Regions from separate parts of the Paenibacillus sp. FSL R7-0297 genome, predicted to be linked through region 2. Evidence: a T-box and tRNA genes for the amino acid it is inferred to sense, from the RefSeq annotation. Region 2 holds a T-box; the other holds one or more tRNA genes.
What was found. A T-box is a leader RNA that pairs with one kind of tRNA and senses whether it is charged. The one in region 2 lies ahead of MKZ24_RS11370 (arginine--tRNA ligase), so its partner is inferred to be a tRNA-Arg.
Positions count from the first base shown of each region.

Region 1 (11,289 bases), 1.7 Mb from region 2:
AAGGCTATAATGCCCAGCATACGCTGAAGATTTCCTACCGTGATCTGACTAAGGTCGGACAATTGCTGGATGCAGCATCGACGGCAGGCGCGAACAATATCGGCAATGCAAGCTTTGCGATCGAAGATCCATCAGCCTTTGAAGCACAGGTTATCGAAAAAGCAATGCAGAATGCAGATGTAAAAGCGGCAGCGATTGCTAAAGCGGCGAAACGCGGACTCGGGCAGGTGGTAACGGTCATTCAGAACGACGACGGGAATAACCCGGTTGTCTTCGTTGAACAGGCCGCCATGTCCAAAGCAGCGAATGATTCAGCTGCCGGAAGCTCCGTTGAACCCGGAGAAGTTAAAGTAACCACTCAGCTGAGCGTAACCTATGAATTGAAATAAAGTGACCGCGAAGAGGCGCTTGCTCTGCTGTTTATGGCAGGGCGGCGCCTTTTTTAGGAGAAATTTTCGTTGAAATCTCTCAAATTGTTTAAATAAATGTAATAAGGTTGATAGAAAGACTCTTCAATCCTTAAGAAACTGTAAAGCGCATTGTAACATCCGCCGACCTTCTTATCCCTATAATAGGAAGAGTGAAGCTGAGGGAACACATCACGTCATAATACATCGCACCAGCGGAAGGGGAAGAACAACAATGAAAATGAATGATACTTCGAAGAAATACGCCCGTAAATGGGGCGCAGGAATGATTGCAGCGGGAATGCTGCTCGGTGGAGCCGCAATACCGGCAGGTATAACTCAGGCAGCTCCAGCAGCTGCTCAGGTGAAGGCTGCATCCTCCCCGGTAGTACTGAAGGTAAACGGCAAGATTGCAGCGCAGAAGGGGCTTTTCCAGGACGGAAAGGTATGGATTCCGGTAACGTTTATGCGCGATGCGCTGGGGATGCCGCTATCTTATGATAAAGCAGAGAAGACGTATACCATCGGTACAGGTACTACACAAACTAAACTGACGGTTACTGAATACTATACTACGATTAAAGTGAACAATTATTTTATCGGCGAATATGAAGTGAAGAATATGGATAACCGCTTCTATGTTTCGTTTGACCTGCTCAGTGATTACTTAGGCTACAAGGGTGACTGGAGTGCCGCTACGGGACGGCTCAATGTGATGAAGAGAACGCAAAATGCGGTAACTATAAAGACTGAGAGCTATGTTAAGGACCATAAAGATGCACCAATCAAGCTGGATTATCCACAGGTCAGCGGTCTTGCAAGTAGCGAGGCTGAGAAGGCAATCAATGATACAATCAAACAGACGATTCAGAAATACGCGGCTTACGCCGAAGATCAAATCTCCCTTAAATCCGAGGACGACCGTCCGTATGAATTCGAAGGCGGTTATGTGGTCACTTATAATCAGGACGGCGTGCTCAGTCTGATCACGAATCAATACGGATATACCGGCGGTGCACATGGATCGACTATCCGCAATGCCTTTACCTTCTCACTTAAAGACGGTAAACGCCTGCTGCTGGGGGATTTGTTCAAGGCTAATCCTAACTACAAGAAACAGCTGAATGCCAAGGTATCTACTGAAATCAAAGCAAACGGAGGTTATCTGGGAGGATTCACAGGCCTGAATACAGAGAAATACTTCTATCTGAAAGAGGGCAAAGCCGTGCTCTTCTTCCAGCAATATGAGTATACTGCATACGCTACAGGCTTCCCGGAGGTAATCTTCAGCTTCAAAGAGCTGCTGCCGGACGGAAGCAGTCCGTTCGCTGCACTGAAATAATATAGTAGTTTCATATATCCTGCCCATGCGTTTCCTCCGGAGACATGAGGGCAGGATTTTTTTGCGGGCCTATTAAGGCCGCCCTGCCGTTACCACATCCCCCGGGCAGTCATAAGCTAAAGAAAGCAAGCAGCTTATAGCGGGGAGGGAAGGCTATGGTCTATCAGTATACGGCCATTGGAGATTCATTAACGACCGGGTTCGGGGCGCTGCCCGGGAACGGATTTGTCCCCGTCTACCGCCGGATGGCGGAAGGGCGGCTGCAGACTCCGGTTGCTTCAGCGAATCTTGGAGTGAACGGTCTGACAACAGCAGGGCTGGAGCAGCGTCTCAAGACAGATGGCGGCTTTCGTTCTGCGGTTAAGGATGCGGAGATCATCACCGTCTCTATTGGCGGCAATGATCTGATTAAGGCCGCCAAAGCCGCAGCGGGGAGGCCAGGTGAGCTGAATGGATATCTGCAAAAAGCGCTCCGGGAATGCAAACGGAATTTCAGTGATATTATGAATACTCTGGCACAGCTGAAGGCGGGTACGCGAAGTCCTTACATTATCCGGATTGTAGGTCTCTATAATCCGTATCCTCAGGTGGATGCGGCTACAGATTGGGTGCGGCAGTTCAACCGCTATGCTGCCGGCTACAGCAGTTATGTTGTGGGGTTTGCTTCCATTTATCATGAATTTGCCGGCAATGAGCGGGGGCTGCTGTTCCTGGATCATATCCATCCGAACGGCAGGGGCTACCGGGTGATTGCCGGCAAGCTGGATGCCCTGGGATATGGAACCTTGAGGTGAAACATCAGTATATATGCCAAATAAAGAGGCTGCCGCAGACCTGTAGGTCCGTGGCAGCCTCTTTATGTGTTGATGAAGTATAGAAATTAAACGCCAGTCGGCAAGGTCTTCTCAATGACTTTATCGACAATGCCATATTCAGCTGCATCGGCAGCACTCATGAAGTAGTCGCGGTCGGTATCCTTCTCGATCTTCTCGATCGGCTGGCCCGTACGTTCGGACAGGATACGGTTCAGCTTCTCGCGCAGCTTGATGATGCGGCGGGCGCGGATTTCGATATCCGAAGCCTGACCCTGGGCACCGCCGAGCGGCTGGTGAATCATAATTTCGCTGTTCGGCAAGGCGAAGCGTTTGCCCTTGGCGCCGGCGTTCAGCAGGAAGGCACCCATGGAAGCGGCCATCCCTACACAGATGGTGGATACATCCGGTTTAATGTACTGCATTGTATCAAATATAGCCATACCCGCTGTAATGGAACCGCCAGGGCTGTTTACATACAGGTGAATATCCTTATCCGGATCCTCGGCAGCCAGGAAGAGCATTTGTGCGATGATGGAATTGGCTACCACGTCATTAACCTCCGTTCCAAGGAAAATGATGCGGTCCTTCAGCAGGCGGGAATAGATGTCATAAGCGCGCTCACCGCGGTTGCTCTGTTCTACTACCATAGGAATATAACTCACGTGGAAAACCTCCTTGAAATTGGTGCTTCGAATGTGTTCATTTTTTACTGTTACCGTATTAACCACATGATAAACAAATTCAAACAAAAAGTCAAAGAAAGTCAAACTTAGATTCAAAAAAAAGAGCCATCAAGCGGCTCTTTGGTTAAATATAATATAAGCATTGCTAAATTATGTACAAAAGTGAAAATAATGGCGCGCCCGCCAAGAATCGAACTTGGATCTCAGGCTTCGGAGGCCTACGTCATATCCATTGGACCACGGGCGCAACAGAAATTATTATAATACACTTATTGCATAAAAGCAACGTGTAAAACCCGTTGTGCAAAAAAAAATTTTCCGGCTCCCAGGCAGATGATAGCTTCCCACTTGACAGTCAGGTGATGGAGGTTTTCAGTCATGTGCTTAAGGGCGTGGTTACCTCTCACAGACCGGCAGATGTATAAGATGAAACGGGTCTGAGAATTATAGTCTCGGAACACTTGCACTCGGCGTCAGTTTTGGGTAGAATATGGGTGGGACTTAAAAAGTTAACCCGGGACATTTTGAGACCACGAACAAGGGAAAAGAGAAAGACGAAGTTGCAGGAGTGAAAGCATGCGTAATTTATTGGAAATCCAAAAGCAGCTTCTGCCTGATCTCATGGAAACCCTTAAGAGACGGTATACGATTCTACATCAGATCATGCTGTCCGATATTATTGGGCGCCGAACGCTTGCCGCCTCGCTTGATATGACCGAGCGGGTGCTGCGCGCCGAGACGGATCTTCTGAAATCGCAAGGGCTCATTGAGATCGAGAGCGTCGGCATGCGCATTAGCGAAGCCGGTCGCAGACTGCTTGACCTGCTGGAGCCGATCGCCAAGAGCCTCTTCGGCCTGGATGATCTGGAAGAGAAAATTCGTACTACGTACGGTCTCAGTAAAGTAGTTGTTGTACCTGGCGACTGCGAGACCTCGCTGTTCACCAAACGTGAACTGGGGCGTGCAGGTTCGAAGGCACTGCTCAGTGTACTGCGCAGTGACGATACGATTGCCGTCACAGGCGGATCGACCCTGGCCGAAATGGCCGATCAGTTGACCCCGCCGCTATCCCTTTCCTATAAGAACGCCTGGGTAGTTCCGGCGCGCGGAGGACTGGGAGAGAGCATGGAGATCCAAGCCAACACCATTGCTTCGACCATGGCCAAACGGATTGGTGCCAATTACCGTCTGCTGCATGTGCCTGATCTGCTCAGCGGCGATGCCTATCAGTCGCTCGCACTGGACTCCAATATTGGAGAGATTGTGCAGATTATCCGCAGATCGCGTATTATTGTGCATGGAATTGGCGATGCCATTGAAATGACTCACCGCCGCAAGCTGGACCCCGGTACAATCTCAGAGATTCAGGACGAGGGTGCGGTAGCCGAATCGTTCGGATATTATTTCAATGAGAATGGCGAGGTGGTTCATACCATGCTGACCATGGGGCTGCGCCTGGAAGACATTATCCGTACAGAAGTCGTCATCGGTATTGCCGGCGGCAAACGCAAGGCTAAGGCCATTCATGCGATGCTGCGGTTCGGCCAAGAGGATATTCTCGTAACAGACGAGGCGGCTGCTATCGAAATCGGCAAAGAAATCGACAAACAATTGCAAGAGGTCCTATAGATTCCATTTTATGGGACGCGCGCAAAGGTATTATGCATTATACTTAACCTTGTTGTCTTGACGAGCCTCACGGCTTGTCTTGAATAAATAAAACGAAATCTAGGAGGAACTATTCAATGAGTGTAAAAGTTGGTATTAACGGTTTTGGACGTATTGGACGCCTTGCATTCCGCCGTATTCAAAATGTAGAAGGTATCGAAGTGGTAGCAATCAATGACTTGACTGACGCTAAGATGCTTGCTCATTTGCTTAAATATGATACAACTCAAGGTAAATTCCAAGGCGATGTTGAAGTTCACGACGGCTTCTTCAAAGTTAACGGTAAAGATGTTAAGGTTCTGGCGAACCGCAACCCTGAAGAACTTCCTTGGGGAGAGCTTGGCGTTGATATCGTTCTGGAATGCACAGGTTTCTTCACAACTAAAGAAGCAGCTGAAAAGCACCTTAAAGGCGGAGCTAAGAAAGTAGTTATTTCCGCTCCAGCTACAGGCGACATGAAGACTGTTGTTTACAACGTTAACGATGACATCCTTGACGGTAGCGAAACAGTAATCTCCGGCGCATCTTGCACAACGAACTGTCTGGCTCCTATGGCCAAAGTTCTGAACGACAAATTCGGTATCATCGAAGGCTTGATGACTACTATCCACGCTTACACAGGTGACCAGAATACACTTGATGCTCCACACGCTAAAGGCGACTTCAGACGTGCCCGCGCTGCTGCTGAGAACATCATCCCTAACACTACCGGTGCTGCAAAAGCAATCGGCCTGGTAATTCCAGAACTTAAAGGCAAACTTGACGGTGCAGCACAACGTGTGCCTGTAGCTACGGGTTCCCTGACTGAGCTGGTTACTGTTCTGGATAAGAGCGTAACTGTTGAAGAAATCAACGCAGCCATGAAAGAAGCTTCCGATCCGGAAACTTACGGCTACACTGAAGATGAAATCGTATCTTCCGACATCAAGGGTATGACTTTCGGTTCCCTGTTCGATGCTACACAAACTAAAGTTCTGACTGTTGGCGACAAACAACTGGTTAAGACCGTTGCTTGGTATGACAATGAAATGTCCTACACTGCACAGCTCGTTCGTACTCTAGAAAAATTCGCTAAACTTGCTCAATAATACCGATTTTATATAGGCAGTACAATAGAGCGGAAACAATGAAAGTCTGTTTCCGCTCTTTCTAAATGAAATGGATTCGTGAATGAACCAATTTTGGGTGTGGAGGAAATGTTAATCATGAACAAAAAAAGTGTCCGTGATGTAGAAGTAAAAGGCAAACGCGTATTCGTGCGTGTGGATTTCAACGTGCCAGTGGAAGACGGTAAGATCACTGATGATACCCGTATCCGCGAAACCCTTCCAACAATTAAATACCTGATTGAGAACGGTGCAAAGGTCATTCTGGCCAGCCATATGGGCCGTCCTAAAGGTGAATTCGTCGATTCCATGCGGTTGACTTCCGCAGCTGTACGTCTGTCCGAATTGCTCGGCAAACCGGTAGCCAAAGCTGATGAAGCGATTGGCGAAGCGGTAAAAGCACAAATCGCTGAACTGAACGAAGGCGACGTGCTTGTGCTTGAGAATGTCCGTTTCTATAAAGGTGAAGAAAAGAACGATCCTGAACTGGCTAAGCAGTTCGCTGAACTGGCTGACCTGTTCGTCAATGACGCATTCGGTGCGGCTCACCGTGCCCATGCTTCGACAGAGGGTATCGCTCACTTCCTGCCTGCAGTATCCGGCCTTCTGATGGAGAAGGAATTGTCCGTTCTGGGCAAAGCCCTGTCCAATCCTGAACGTCCTTTCACTGCGATCATCGGCGGATCCAAAGTTAAAGACAAAATTGACGTGATCGACAACCTGCTGACTCTGGCTGACAACGTATTGATTGGCGGCGGCCTTTCTTACACCTTCACCAAAGCACAAGGTTACGAAATCGGAAATTCTTTGGTAGACAACGACAAGATCGATGCTGCGCTTGGATTTATCGAAAAAGCCAAAGCACTCGGCAAAAACTTTGTGCTTCCGGTTGACGTAGTTATCGCTGACAAGTTCGGCGCAGATGCCAACACCAAAATTGTAGATGTGACTGAAATTCCTGCTGGCTGGGAAGGTCTGGACATCGGTCCTAAAACCCGTGAAATTTATGCCGATATCATCAAAAACTCCAAGCTGGTTGTTTGGAACGGACCTATGGGCGTATTCGAAATTGATATCTTCGCTGAAGGTACAATTGCTGTAGCCCAGGCTTGCGCAACTACCGAAGGCTACACAGTTATCGGCGGTGGTGATTCCGCGGCAGCTGCTGAGAAATTCCACCTCGCAGACCAAATGGATCATATCTCCACTGGCGGGGGCGCATCACTCGAGTTCATGGAAGGTAAGGCACTTCCAGGCGTAGAAGCACTGAACGACAAGTAAGACGTAGAAGGTAGAAGGAGGCATTCCATTACTATGAGTAGAACACCTATCATTGCCGGCAACTGGAAAATGTTCAAAACCGTTCCGGAAGCCGAAGGCTTCATCGCTGAAATCAAAGGCCAGGCGGAAGTTGAAGGCGTAGAGACTGTAATCTGCGCACCATTCACTAACCTGCCTGCACTTGTTGCAGCGGTACAAGGCACCAGCATCAAAATTGGTGCTCAGAACCTTCACTTCGAAGATAACGGTGCTTACACAGGCGAGATCAGCGGTGTAATGCTGAAAGATCTCGGCGTGGAATACGTTATTATCGGCCACTCCGAACGCCGTGCATACTTCGGCGAGACGGACGAAATCGTCAACAAAAAAATGCATGCGGCATTCCGCCATGGTATTACTCCAATTGTCTGTGTAGGCGAAAAGCTCGAAGAGCGCGAAGCGGACCAGACTAAAGATGTATGCAAAGTGCAGACTGAAGCGGCATTTGCCGGACTTAGCGCGGAACAGGCAGCAAGCGTAGTTATCGCTTATGAGCCTATCTGGGCTATTGGTACAGGTAAATCCTCTACTTCCCAGGACGCTAATGAAGTTATTGCTTACATCCGTACCCTTGTAAAAGGCCTGTACGATGAAGCAACTGCTGAAGCTGTCCGTATCCAATACGGCGGTAGCGTAAAGCCTGAGAATGTAACGGAGTACATGAGTCAAAGCGACATCGACGGCGCTCTAGTCGGCGGTGCCAGCCTGCAGCCTGCTTCCTTCGTTTCACTCGTTGAGGGGGCGAAATAAGAATGTCAGCACCAAAACCTGTAGCTCTAATCATCATGGACGGTTTCGGTTTGCGTAATACGGATGAAGGCAACGCAGTTGCCCAAGCCAACAAACCGAACTACGACCGTTACCTGAAACAATATCCGAACACTACACTTACCGCTTGCGGTGAAGCTGTAGGTCTGCCGGAAGGACAAATGGGTAACTCTGAAGTAGGGCACCTTAACATCGGCGCAGGCCGGATCGTATACCAGGATCTGACCCGCATCGATAAGTCTATCCGTGATGGGGAATTCTTCGAGAACGAAACGCTGGTTGCTGCGGTGAGAAGCGCCAAAACAACCGGCAAAAAGCTTCACCTCTATGCACTTGTATCCGATGGCGGCGTGCACAGTCACATTAACCACCTGTTCGCGATGCTCGATCTGGCCAAAAAAGAAGATTTGCATGAAGTTTATATTCATGCCTTCATGGATGGCCGCGACGTACCACCCGACAGTGGACAGAAGTTCATTCAGGAACTGGTAGCCAAGATCGAAGAGGTTGGCGTAGGTACGATTGCTACGGTATCCGGACGTTATTATGCCATGGACCGTGACAAACGCTGGGAACGTGTAGAGAAGGCTTATCGTGCAATGGTGTATGGCGAAGGTCCTAAATATACCGATGCACTTCAGGCAATCACTGGATCTTACCAGAATTCTGTGTATGATGAATTTGTAGAGCCAAGTGTGATTGTAGATAGCCTGGGCAACCCGGTTGCGACAGTGGAAAGCGGCGATTCTGTCATTTTCCTTAACTTCCGTCCTGACCGTGCCATTCAGCTGTCGCAAGTATTCACGAACTCTGACTTCCGCGGTTTCGACCGTGGCCCTAAGTTCCCTGAAGGTCTGCACTTCGTATGTCTGACAACCTTCAGCGAGACGGTTCAAGGCTTCGTGGCTTACTCCCCGAAGAACCTGGACAACACGCTCGGTGAAGTGCTGGTTCAGCAGAACAAGAAGCAGCTGCGTATCGCGGAAACTGAGAAGTATCCGCATGTTACCTTCTTCTTCAGCGGCGGACGTGATGAGGAGCTTCCCGGCGAAACACGCATCCTGATTAACTCACCGAAAGTGGCAACCTATGATCTGCAGCCTGAGATGAGCGCATACGAAGTGGCGGCGGCCTGCGTAGCGGAGATCGAAGCAGACAGACAAGATGCCATTATCCTGAACTTTGCTAACCCTGATATGGTTGGACACTCCGGCATGCTGGAGCCTACTATTAAGGCAGTTGAAGTGACGGACGAATGCGTAGGTAAAGTTGTGGATGCAGTGGTTGCCAAAGGCGGCGTTGCAATCATCATTGCCGATCACGGCAATGCGGATATGGTATTCGATGAGAACGGCCGTCCGTTCACAGCCCATACTACCAACCCTGTTCCTTTCATTGTTACGACTGAAGATGTAGTACTGCGCGAATCCGGTATTCTCGCAGACGTAGCACCGACAATCTTAGATCTGATGGGACTTCCGCAGCCTGCGGAAATGACCGGACAATCCATGATTGCCAGCCGCAAATAGGTAATACCCTAAGTTACATTGTTACACTAAAACCAAAGTTAAAAGGAGATTAAACTTACATGACTATTATTTCTGATGTGTATGCTCGCGAAGTCCTTGACTCCCGCGGTAACCCGACAGTAGAGGTTGACGTTTATCTTGAATCCGGTGCTAAAGGCCGCGCTATCGTTCCTTCCGGCGCTTCCACTGGTGCTCATGAAGCTGTAGAGCTTCGTGACGGCGACAAATCCCGTTACATGGGCAAAGGCGTTCTGAAAGCTGTTGAGAACGTAAATGAAATTATTGCTCCAGAAGTAATCGGTATGGACGCTCTTGACCAAGTGGGCATCGACAAATTGATGATCACTTTGGACGGAACTCCTAACAAAGGCAAGCTGGGCGCTAACGCAATCCTGGCAGTATCCATGGCCGTAGCTCGTGCAGCTGCAGCAGCTCTGGATATTCCTTTGTACGTATACCTGGGAGGATTCAACGCTAAAACTCTTCCAGTACCAATGATGAACATCATCAACGGTGGTGAGCATGCCGATAACAACATCGACGTTCAAGAGTTCATGGTTCTTCCTGTAGGCGCTACAAGCTTCAAAGAAGCTCTTCGTACAGGTGCAGAAATCTTCCACAACCTGAAATCCGTACTGCAATCCAAAGGCCTGAACACAGCTGTAGGTGACGAAGGCGGTTTCGCTCCGAACCTTGGTTCGAATGAAGAAGCAATCACTACCATCATCGAAGCGATCGAAAAAGCCGGTTACAAACCAGGCGTTGACGTATTCCTCGGTATGGACGTTGCTTCCACTGAGTTCTACAAAGACGGTAAATACACACTTGCAGGCGAAGGTAAATCTTACACTTCCGCTGAGTATGTTGACCTTCTTGCTTCATGGGTTGAGAAGTATCCAATCATCACCATCGAAGACGGTATGTCCGAAGACGACTGGGATGGCTGGAAATTGCTTACTGAAAAATTGGGCGACAAAGTCCAATTGGTTGGTGACGACTTGTTCGTTACTAACACTGAGCGCCTTGCTACAGGTATTGAAAAAGGTATCGGTAACTCCATCCTGGTTAAGGTTAACCAGATTGGTACACTGACAGAAACTTTCGATGCTATCGAAATGGCTAAACGTGCTGGTTACACAGCAGTTATCTCCCACCGTTCCGGTGAATCCGAAGACAGCACAATCGCAGACATCGCTGTTGCGACTAACGCTGGCCAGATCAAAACGGGTGCTCCTTCCCGTACAGACCGCGTTGCTAAATACAACCAGTTGCTTCGCATCGAAGATGAACTGGGCGAATTGGCTCAATACAACGGCCTGAAATCCTTCTACAACCTCAAAAGATAATTTCTTTTGACCCTATATTTAAAGGGCCTGCCGAACTTCGGCAGGTCTTTTTTTTTGGATTCTAGATCCGAAAGTGCAATGCGATCAGCGAGGTTGCCTCGGATGCTTCTAGTGGGTTATTCTATAATTGTAGATAACTGGAAGGAGAGTGGGCATGAACGCTATTGTTGCAGGTATAGGTGTGGGGATATTTCTAATCATTCTCAGCTGGGTGCTGTCGCGGACCGGGCGCATGCGGAGCAGAACTGTTTTTTATCCGGGGATCACTGGTTTACTGGGCAGTATGATATTGCTGGTTCTAAGTT
Region 1 covers NZ_JBBPAQ010000001.1:907,506-918,794, reverse strand. Annotated here, with positions in the region: gene MKZ24_RS03805 (SIMPL domain-containing protein) at 1-389, shown strand, start outside; gene MKZ24_RS03800 (PdaC/SigV domain-containing protein) at 643-1,749, shown strand; gene MKZ24_RS03795 (GDSL-type esterase/lipase family protein) at 1,905-2,543, shown strand; gene clpP (ATP-dependent Clp endopeptidase proteolytic subunit ClpP) at 2,630-3,226, opposite strand; tRNA gene MKZ24_RS03785 (tRNA-Arg) at 3,420-3,494, opposite strand; gene MKZ24_RS03780 (sugar-binding transcriptional regulator) at 3,824-4,876, shown strand; gene gap (type I glyceraldehyde-3-phosphate dehydrogenase) at 4,993-6,003, shown strand; gene MKZ24_RS03770 (phosphoglycerate kinase) at 6,121-7,302, shown strand; gene tpiA (triose-phosphate isomerase) at 7,336-8,091, shown strand; gene gpmI (2,3-bisphosphoglycerate-independent phosphoglycerate mutase) at 8,094-9,638, shown strand; gene eno (phosphopyruvate hydratase) at 9,698-10,984, shown strand; gene MKZ24_RS03750 (YesK family protein) at 11,139-11,289, shown strand, end outside.
Region 1: it encodes a tRNA-Arg, which carries the amino acid that the T-box ahead of MKZ24_RS11370 (arginine--tRNA ligase) is inferred to sense. The anticodon was not compared.

Region 2 (11,289 bases):
CAGGCGGAGACGGGTCCGCGTCCTTAAGACATTGTGCATGTGGTGCATGTGCCCTGCGGGAGCCTGACACAGCTTTTTCATAATCTGTCCGCCGGTCAGGCGGACTGACAATCAGCTATTGCGGGCAAAACATCAGATTCCCAAGCTAACCGCAGTCTTGTCCGCAATAGAGGATATCATTCGCACGTCAGATTTATATTTTTGTGTACTTGGAAAAGAGATTTACTTTTACCAAGAGAATCATTATGATAATGAGTGAGTACTCACTCATAATGCTAAGAATTGAGGAGATCACAATGAAGCAAGCCCCCCCAGTGATTACAGTAACCCATGTTGACCGGGCTTTCGGCAGCAAGAAGGTATTGAAGGATATTACGCTGCAGGTGGAGCAGGCGGAAACCTTCGGAATTCTGGGCCCGTCCGGCTCCGGCAAAACCACGCTGGTCAAGCTGCTCACGGGCATAGACGAAGTTACCTCCGGCGAGATTAACGTCCTTGGGGTACGGATGCCGAAGCTTGCCATGCTGCAGCAGATCGGCTATATGGCCCAGTCCGATGCACTATACACTGAACTGAGCGCCAAGGAGAATCTGGAGTTCTTCGCTTCCCTCTACGGTCTGAAGGGCGGCAACCGGACACGGCGGATCAGAGATGTAATGGAGCTGGTGAACCTGCAGGAGCATTTGCGCAAAAGAGTAGACCAATACTCCGGAGGCATGAAACGCCGGCTGTCCCTGGCTATCGCGCTGCTGCATGAGCCGCCGCTGCTGCTGCTGGATGAACCCACAGTCGGGATTGATCCAGTGCTGCGCCAGTCGATCTGGAAGGAACTTAAGGCGTTGAACCGTAAAGGCACCACGATTGTACTCACCACACATGTTATGGATGAAGCGGAGAAATGCGGCCGGCTGGCTATGATCCGGGATGGCGTTCTGCTCGCTGTAGACACGCCCGCCGGACTGCTGCAGGCAACCGGCTCCGCTACCATTGAAGAAGCCTTCCTGTACTATGGAGGTGTGCGCTCATGAGAATCCGTGCGATTACCCTGAGAATTCTGCAGCAATTCATCCATGATAAAAGAACCATGGCGCTGATGTTCATCGCCCCCCTGCTGGTGCTCAGCTTGATGAGCCTGGTCTTTAACAGCGACGCTTATAAGCCGAAGATTGGCGTAGCCTCCGGTGCTGCAGTGTTCAGTACCGCGCTGGAAGCCCAGAAGGCTGAAGTTACCAGCTATGATAATGATGAATCCGGCAACGCCGCCCTTCAGTCCGGGGACATTGATGCTTATATTACAATGAAGGGAACCACTCCTGAGATCATGCTGGAAGGCAGCAACCCGACCGCTAACCGTGCCGTGATGATGGCCATGCAGGAAGCTATGCAGAGCCTGCAGCCGTCAGCGGCTGGCAGCGTACAGCATCAGCCGCAGATCAGCTATCTGTACGGCGCCGAGGATATGAAGACGATCGACCGTTTCGGCCCGATTATGATCGGGGTATTTGTATTCTTTTTCGTCTTCCTGATCGCGGGCGTCTCCTTCCTGCGCGAGCGGACCACAGGAACACTGGAACGCCTGCTCTCCACTCCGCTGAAACGCTGGGAAATCGTGCTAGGATATGTCTGCGGCTTCGGTATCTTCACCGTCTTTCAGGCGTTGCTGATCTCCTGGTTCTCGATCCAGGTGCTTGGCATTATGATGGCCGGAAGCTTCGGCTACGTTCTGCTGATAACCTTGCTGCTCTCGATGTCGGCACTGACACTCGGCACCCTGCTCTCGGCATTTGCCGCTAATGAGCTCCAGATGATCCAGTTCATTCCCCTGGTCATTGTGCCGCAGATTTTCCTGAGCGGATTATTTCCGATGGATACCCTTCCGCTCTGGCTGCAGCGCGTAGGATTGGCAACCCCCATCTACTACGGCGCCCAGGCACTGATGGATATCATGATCCGCGGCAAGGGATGGAATGATATCGCTCTTGATGTATTCGTGCTGATCGGCTTCTCCCTGCTGTTCATGCTGCTGAATGTGCTGGCCTTGCGCAAGCACCGCAGAATGTAACTTCGAATTCGCAGTATGGGCTGTGGTACACTTGAAGGTAAGAGCAAGAGAGTTGGAGGGTCCATTATGGAGAAAGACAAGGCTGCAGAGCAGCAGGGGCAGGAGCAGTGGATTCAAGAGCTGCTGGCCCTCAGTGAAAAGGAAAAAATGACCCCCAAGCAGAGGTCCATTCTGCAGGCGGCCATTGATACATTCTCGGAGAAGGGGTTCTCAGCAGCCGCCACCAGTGAGATCGCCCAGAAGGCGGGCGTGGCTGAGGGAACGATCTTCCGCTACTACAAAACCAAAAAAGATCTGCTGCTGGCCATCGTAGTCCCCACCATGAGCCGGATGATCGCTCCGTTTGTGATGCGTAATTTCAGCGGTGTGCTGGATGTACCCTTTGAGAGCTATGATGCCTTCCTTAAGGCATTCATGGTGAACCGGCTCGATTTCGCCCGTAAGAATCTCAAAATTATCAGAATCCTTATCCAGGAGATCCCCTTCCAGCCCGCGCTCAGAGAACAGCTGGTCGAGAATATTCTGAGCCAGGTGCTGGAGCGTGTCACTGTAATCACGGATCATTTCAAGGAGCAGGGCCAGCTTACGGATGCTCCCACTCCTGCGATCATCCGCTTCACCATTTCCTCGGTCATCGGCTATCTGCTGGCCCGCCTGCTGCTGATGCCGGACCATGACTGGAATGACGAGGAAGAGATTGAGCAGACCGTCAGCTTCATCATGCACGGAATTGGCGGGGCAAGGTAAAAGCGCAGGCCATATGTAACCCGGCGGGGCAATATACAATCCCCGCCGGGTTTTTGCTTTGTTTTTTACCCATTCCCCTTTTGAAGGCGTACGCCTGTTCTGTTATTATGGGTACTATAACGATTGTCCAACGGGACAAAACAGGTCTTAGCTTGAGAGCAAGTTAGCCATCAGGAATAGAAGGAAGTGAGGATTACATTGGGTTTCCAGGTACCGGAACGGGTAATCAAGCTGCTGTGCGGCAGAGCCGCTTTTGATCAGGGGGTAGCTTATTATCACGCTCATAAGGTTGATCTTATCTATTCTGAGCACAACGATGACGGGGAATATTCGAAATACCGCGCTGCGGTTCATGGACTGGAGAGCCATGAAGTAGTGCTAACCATAGATAGTGACGGTGATGTTAACGGGGAGTGTACCTGCCCGGCTTACTACCGTGGCGGACCTTTTTGCAAACATATTGCAGCTGCACTGGTTAGTGTCCTTTATCTCGGCAAAGATAGGGACATGGACCAGACTCCCGATTCGGATGGGCAAGTGCCGGAGGCGTTCACGGGAGAGACCGGTATACTTACGCCCCGCCATTCCGGCTCTGCCGGAGACGGATACACCGGACGCAGCGGTGACCGGCAGTTGGTGAGCAGCATGCTCGGGATGTTCACCGGAGTGCGGCAGCGGCCGAGTGGAGCCGGAACTTATATGGATCTGCGGACACCGCTTCAGGTAGAGTTCATCTGCAAACCTTTCTCTTACAGCTTCGGCAGCACAATGCTGGGCATAGAACTGAAGGTTGGTCCTAAGCGCCTCTATATCGTGCCCAAAATCCGGGGGTTTCTGGAACGTGTTCACCGGGGTGAACCTTTTGAATTCTCCAGACATTTCAGTTATGATCCCGCCCTGCACAGCTTCTCGAAGGAAGATAATGAGGTGCTCATGAAGCTGATTGAAATCATGCTGAATGAAAAAATATACCGCAGCAGCATCAGCACTTACACTCCGCATACCGGCACCTCGGGAAATGAGCGGCTGCTGGCTATTCCCCCCTTCTTCTGGGAGGGCCTGCTGCCAGCACTCACGGCCGCCCCTGCAGCCCGTCTGCAGCACGGCCAGATCCTGCACGAACGCTTGTCTCTCTCCGCCGAGGCTCTTCCGCTGAGCTTCCAGTTCGATCAGGCGCAAGGAGAGGGGTACCGGCTGGATGTCCAGGGGCTTCAGCAGCTTACGATTCTGGAAGATTACGGGCTGGTATTGTCAGAAGGCAAGCTACTGAAGCTGCCGGTGCAGGAATGCGGGCGTCTCGCTGAGCTGAAAAAGCTGCTGAACCCCTCGCGGCAGGATGGAATTGCCATTGCCCCGGAGCAGATGGAGCCATTCATGGAGGGCGTCATTCCCGGACTCAAAAAATTGGGCCAGGTGTTTATTGCCGATGCCATCGCGGACAGAATCGTTCAGGCCCAGCTTCACGCCAGACTCTATCTCGACCGGGTCAGAGACCGGCTGCTCGCCGGACTTGAATTCCAATATGGCGGGATTGTCATCAATCCGCTGGAGGAGAAGGCGCATGAGCGGAGCAATGAGGTGATTCTGATGCGGGACGGGGAGGCCGAACGGCGGATTCTCGACCTGATGGCCCATGAGTCGTTCGCGCGGACGGAGAGCGGATATATCATGCGGGATGAGGACGGGGAATTCGATTTCCTCCACCATACCATTCCGCTGCTGGAGCCGCTGCTTCAGGTCTATGCCACTACTGCCGTCAAGGAAAGAGTGCTTACGGAGCATGCCATGCCCAAGGTCAGCCTGAGCTGGAATGAGAAGACCGACTGGCTGGACTTCAAGTTCAGCATGGATGGTATTCCGGAGAAGGATATTGTGCTGGTGCTGAAATCCCTGCAGGAAAAGCGTAAATATTACCGGCTGCCGGATGGTGCGCTGCTGCCGCTGGAAACTGCAGAATTCCTGGAAATTATCGCCCTGATGAATGAGCTTGGCGTTCAGAACGGAGAGTTCAATCACGCAGAGTTCTCCCTGCCGCTGGTCCGGGGTCTTCGCCTGCATGCGGATACCGGCAAAGGCGATTCCGTCCAGATCGGCCGGTCGTTCCGGCGGCTGCTGGCCAATCTGGCAAGTCCCGAGAACCTGGACTTCCCTGTGCCGGAGAGTCTGGCTCCTGTACTCCGCGACTATCAGCAGTACGGCTTCCAATGGATGAAGACGCTGGCCCACTACCGCTTCGGCGGCATTCTGGCCGATGACATGGGTCTCGGCAAAACGCTGCAGAGTATCACCTTCCTGCTCTCCGAGCTTGCGGATATCCGTCAGGGCGGAGTCCCTGCGCTCATTGTCAGCCCGGCTTCGCTGCTCTACAACTGGCATAATGAGCTGAAGCGTTTCGCGCCGGATATCAAGGCAGCCATTGCCGACGGCAGTGCGGACGAACGCAACCGGACGCTGCGGAATTCAGCCGGCCATGATGTCATCATTACCTCTTATCCGCTGCTGCGCAGAGATGCCGTGGAATACGCAAAGCGGTCTTTCCATACCCTCATCCTGGATGAAGCGCAGATGATTAAGAACCATGAGACGCAGACTGCCCAGGCCGTTAAGCTCCTGCAAGCCCGGTACCGCTTCGCGCTTACGGGAACGCCGGTGGAGAACGCGCTGGAGGACCTGTGGTCAATCTTCGGCGTGGTATTTCCCGGGCTGTTCCCCGGCAAGAAGGCCTTCCATGACCTTCCCCGGGAGACTGTGGCCAAGCGTACCCGCCCCTTCCTGCTGCGCCGCCTCAAAAGCGATGTCCTGAAGGAACTGCCGGACAAAATCGAATCACTGCAGGCCTCTGAGCTGCTGCCGGAGCAGAAAAGGCTCTACGTCGCTTATTTGGCCAGACTGCGCAAGGAAGCGCTCAAGCATCTGGACAGCGACAGCTTCGGCAACGGCCGGATCAAAGTCCTCGCCGGTCTCACCCGGCTGCGCCAGCTGTGCTGCCACCCTTCCCTGTTCGTGGAAGGATACACTGGTGGATCGGGCAAATTCGAGCAGCTGCTGGAGATTATCGATGAATGCCGCAGCTCCGGCAAACGGATGCTGATCTTCTCACAGTTCACGCAAATGCTGGGGATGATCGGGCGCGAATTGGCCCTGCTGGGTATCCCGCACTTCTATCTGGACGGACAAACACCGGCTTCCCAGCGTACCCAGCTATGCACCCGTTTCAATGAAGGGGAACGCGATCTTTTTCTGATCTCGCTGAAGGCGGGCGGCACCGGTCTTAATCTGACCGGTGCCGACACGGTCATTCTCTATGATCTGTGGTGGAATCCGGCTGTCGAGCAGCAGGCTGCCGACCGTGCCCACCGGATCGGACAGAAGAAGGTCGTGCAGGTCATCCGCCTGGTTGCGCAGGGAACCGTAGAAGACAAGATGTACGCGCTGCAGCAGAAGAAGAAGAATCTGATTGATGAAGTGATACAGCCGGGACAGGAAGCCCTGTCCAGCCTGAGCGAGCAGGATATCCGCGAGATACTTGCGATATGACCGGAGGCGAAGCGTGAGTTGTGGGCGAATGGAGCGGAGGCTGACTGCGGGGTAGGACGTTTTGCCGCGGGCAGGTACGGGTTAGGCGTTTTAAACTGCGGGCAAGCTGCGAGCAAGGTATGCCAAGCGTCTACGTTCTTAGAGCCTCCGTTCTAATTGCACTTGATACAGCAGAATTCAGTGAAACTGGTGGTTTTCAGTGAAAATATGCTGAAGATCCTATCCTCTACGCCAAAAATAAAACAGGTATGCTCCTGAGCCTATAGGCTTGGGAGGTCCCTGTTTTATTTATTTCTATTGGCTTGCAGTGCTGGGTTTAGACAATTGTAATTCCGCCGCTGGCATAACGGTCAACCGTTGTCGCTACATCAATTCCGGCTGATACCGTTGCCGAGAAGACCAGCAGCAGACCTCGATAGGTCCTGTTGATAAAATCGGCATCCCGTCTCATTCCTCCTTCCATATCTAGCATTTACGGCGTGAAACTCAGTTACTAGCGACGGTTGATCATTAATCGCACAATATAATAATATTCGTGCGTCCTCTAGTCAGTGTGTACATAAGACAGGTTCCATTCACCAATATCTGTTGGGACGCATATCTTTTTATTAAGGAGAGACCGCACTTGCTGCCGCTTTCCCGAAGAATGCCCAACGGAAGAAGGGAGTCCTATGCCCCCTCCTGGAAGAGGAAAAAGACCTGCCGCCAAAAAACCACCGGCCAGCTCCAAAACACAAACTCCAAAAGGGCTTGAGTTCGCGGTAGCTGCTCTTCTTTTGACCGGCAAGCTGAAAGTAGACTCCATCCAGATGTACACGGACGCATCGATGTTCGTCAGTCTGGTAGGCAAATATAAAACCTTAAGTGATCTTAGCAACGACAACGTCGATAAGCTGGTCAGCTTCCTTGATGACAACAGCAGTCTCACCCTGAACGAGATTATGACCGCTTTGAAAAAGAAAGCTGAAAACTCCTGACCACCTAATTAGAAAGTGAAAGTGAGGCGCGGGGATATGGACAGTTTTGACGGAGAGGGTTTCGCTGGCGGTCTGCTGCTGGTAATTGTAATTGCCCTGCTGATTTATGGTTCTACGGACATCAAGAATCTGACCGGTGCGCCTACTGCGGACTAGGCATTTCCTCTGTCAGAGATTCTGAAGAGGTCTGCTTGCCGAGCTGGCTTTGTAGTCCATTGCCAGGCGGCATCTATGTGATTACTTATGATAAATAAAGCTGCCCTAACTATACTGGGGACAGCACCCTGTTTGTGAGGCAGGGATCAAAATGCCTGGCAAGTTTAAGCAGCCCGTCACCGAAAATCCATCGGTGACGGGCTATTTAGCTTCACTGGAATCCGAATTTATCTGAATTCTACTCTGCCAAGCTTAGTTTATTTTTTGAATCAGGATTGAGGCATTGGCATTGACTTGTGTTCCGCCTGACAGCGTCTGCAGCGAAATTGCCGCTGAACTGGAATGATTGCGCAGAGTCAGGGAATCTCCCGCTGCCGCTACAACAATCACCATTCCGGGATTGGCCTGAGTTCCGGCGCAAGAACCATATATGCCGCCTGCAACAGAAGTACCATTTTGAAAAAGTGAAAATTGATTGGGCTCAACTCCCGTTGCGTTGAACCAAACTGCATAATCTCCAGCAGTACCTATAGGAATCACAGAACTTCCTGCCGTGTATGTAATTGCCCCAATTATAGGAGCATTATTACTAAAAGTAACATCGGCCTCCAAAGGAACCGTTTGGGCAGCCGAATTATAAATATACGCATACTCGGAAAGACCAGCCGGACTGGTCCCTGTCGCTCCCGTCGCTCCCGTAACCCCAGTCGCGCCTCCTTCGCCTGTGGTAGTTCCCAGAAGTTCAGCAGAAACCAGTCGGTGTGGCGTTACTAAGCCGCCTGAGCTATTTTTTCCCCAGACTGAGACTTGCACCTGTTCATCAATGGTTCCCGAAGTGACAAAAATAAACTCAAATGCATCCAAATCCGCATAATACGTGGTTGTCACTACCTGATTGGGCAGTACATTCAACGTTTCACTGACATATAGCGTGCGGGTTCCATCCAGATAGTAACCCTCTACCGTCACCAAGGAAGACATGGTATCACTTCGGTTATCGATTTTGACCGTGACCTGCTGGGTAGGTCTAAGCCCGCCTACCGCATTATTTTCAATCGGTCCTGTAGATAAAAAGCTCATCTTGAGTTCTCCTCTCCGAATATTTTAATTGTGACAACAACTTACTATATTCGAGCCATCACTGGAGGTGTGGACAAAGCCGGATATCTATTGCAAATACCGGATGTTATGGGTAGCATTTTACGGAAACAAGGTTCAGCTTGACATTCCGCTATTGCTTTCTTCCAGAAATTCGCTATACTGATAAAAATCATATTGAATCAATGACCGGGAGAGTAATGGCCCTGAACCCTAGTCCCCAGCGAGCCGGGAGAGTGTAAGCCGGTACAGATCAGGATTATGAAGCGCACCCGTGAGATGGACTTCTGAACTAAGAGTAGGAAGCCCCGGCCAAGGACCGTTAACCTGTAAGGTGGCTGAACTGCAGGTTCGGCAACGAGAGTGGTACCGCGAGCGCATAAGCCTCGTCTCTTTTGAGACGAAGGCTTTTTTTGTCGTCTATTCTTTGTTCATTAGAATTCTGCACTAACCTACGGGCTTTAGCCGCCGCTTACACTTTTCACAACTATAGGAGGTATTTACTCATGTTAATGCTAAGCCAGCTTATCAAGAATAGTCTGGAACAATGTATTCACAAAGTATCTGAAGACCTGGGAGTTCCCGGCAGCACTCCGGTAAAGGCGGCTCTGGAGCAGCCGGCCAATGCGGAGCATGGTGATTATTCCAGCAATATTGCCATGCAGTTGGCCCGTACTCTGCGCAAAGCCCCGATTGCTATCGCTGAACTAATTATCGCTGAGCTTAAACAGTCTGGTTCTGTAAACGGCCTGCTGCAGAGAATCGAGGTTGCCGCACCGGGGTTCATTAATATGTACATCGATTGGCAGGTATGGGCCACGACTGAGTTCAAGCTGCCACTGGCAGCTGGCGAGAAGGTTATTGTGGAGCATACTTCGGTGAACCCGAACAAATCCATGCATATCGGGCACCTGAGAAACTCCTGTATCGGGGATGCGCTGGTTAGAATTCTGAGAAAAACCGGCTACACGGTCGAGGTACATAACTACGTGGATGATCTGGGCAATCAGCTTGCAGATACTGTAGTCGGCCTCTTGAATGTCCCGCTGGCCGGAGAGCATGTCCGTTTCGGAGATTACTGCTGGGATATTTACGCTGAGATCAACAAGGAGTACGCGGAGCATCCGGAGTCTGTACATAAGCGGACTGAAATACTTCACGCGCTGGAACAAGGTGACGGCAACACCGCATGGATCGGCAACCTTGTCGCCGGTCAAATTGTGAAAGAGCATGTGGAGGAAATGCGCAACTTCGGGATTAACTATGACCTGCTGGTCTGGGAGAGCAGTATTCTGAAAGGAGGCTTTTGGTCTTCCGCCTTCGGTCTTTTGTCGCAGACAGATGTGTTCGTTCAGGAGAGTGAAGGCAAGCTGGCCGGCTGCTGGATTCTGAAGCAATCCGCTGGCACTGGCGCACAGGATGCACTGGAGACACCGGAGACAGAAGAGGAGCATCAGAAGGATAAGGTGCTGGTGCGCTCGAACGGGATTTTGACCTATACGGCCAAGGATATCGCTTATCATCTGTGGAAATTCGGCCTCTTAGATAAGGACTTCGCCTACCTCGAATTTAGCAGTGGGCTGTGGACGACTGGCTTGAGCGGTGAGGTGCTGCCTTTTGGACATGCAGATAAGGTCGTTAACGTGATCGATTACAGACAAGAATATCCGCAGGCGATGGTGAAGCAGGCGTTTCAGGCACTGGGATACCACGAGCAGGCGGAGCGGCTGCATCATGTAAGTTATGGTGTGGTTTCGCTAAGTCCGGCTTCCGCTGCCGGGCTCGGTCTGGATACATCCTCCGGTAAAAGCTCCTATGCCATGTCCGGACGCCAGGGCATCGGCATCAAGGTCACTGAGCTAGTCCGGCTTATGGAGGATTCCATCGAGGCTACCCGTTCCGACAAAAACGGCCTGTCCAGCCGGCTCATCGCCACCGCTGCCATCCGCTACTATCTGCTGCGCTTCAATCTGGGTACTGAGATTGTGTTTGACTTCAAACAAGCCATGGAGATTTCCGGCAACACTGGCGTTTATCTGATGTATGCCTTTGCCCGGGCAAGCCGTGTGCTCAGTAAAGGCAGCGCCCTGGCGGAGAGCGGTACCGGGAATAGCGAAGGTAACGAGCTTGACGGGAGCCGGGAGTATGGGGGGCACGGGAATATCGGGGATAGCGGGAGCAGCGCGCATGGCTCGAGCAGCGGGCTTGACGGGAGCAGCGCGTATGCCTCGAGCAGCGGGCTTGGCGGGAGCAGCGCACATGGCTCGAGCAGCGGGCTTGACGAGAGCAGCGCGTATGCCTCGAGCAGCGGGCTTGGCGGGAGCAGCGCACATGGTGGGCTTCCGCTCTTTCCGCCGCACCTTGAAGCAGCCGAGCTCGCCCTGCTGAGACAGCTCAGCCTCTGGCAAGACACCCTATATACGGCAAGCCGGGAGCTTACGCCGAATACGATCTGTAACTACGCGTACAGTCTGGCGTCGCTGTTCAGCAACTTCTACTCCGCCTGCCCGATCCTCAAAGGAGAGGCCTCCAGCATCGCCTTCCGTCTCTGGCTGACCCAGAGCTTCACCGATACTTTAGGAGAGGCGCTGGATGTACTCGGGCTGCCTAAGCCGGAGCGGATGTAAGCTGGGGCGAAGAAGCTGTACAGAGTCCCGCATAGTTCAAGTAGGGCTTATAGTAGATAACTGTACTCATTGGGTGAAAATGATG
Region 2 covers NZ_JBBPAQ010000001.1:2,567,755-2,579,043, reverse strand. Annotated here, with positions in the region: gene MKZ24_RS11405 (ABC transporter ATP-binding protein) at 297-1,028, shown strand; gene MKZ24_RS11400 (ABC transporter permease) at 1,025-2,062, shown strand; gene MKZ24_RS11395 (TetR/AcrR family transcriptional regulator) at 2,129-2,809, shown strand; gene MKZ24_RS11390 (DEAD/DEAH box helicase) at 2,996-6,346, shown strand; gene MKZ24_RS11385 (hypothetical protein) at 6,663-6,797, opposite strand; gene MKZ24_RS11380 (hypothetical protein) at 7,018-7,323, shown strand; gene MKZ24_RS11375 (hypothetical protein) at 7,732-8,559, opposite strand; T-box leader at 8,754-8,974, shown strand; gene MKZ24_RS11370 (arginine--tRNA ligase) at 9,090-11,204, shown strand.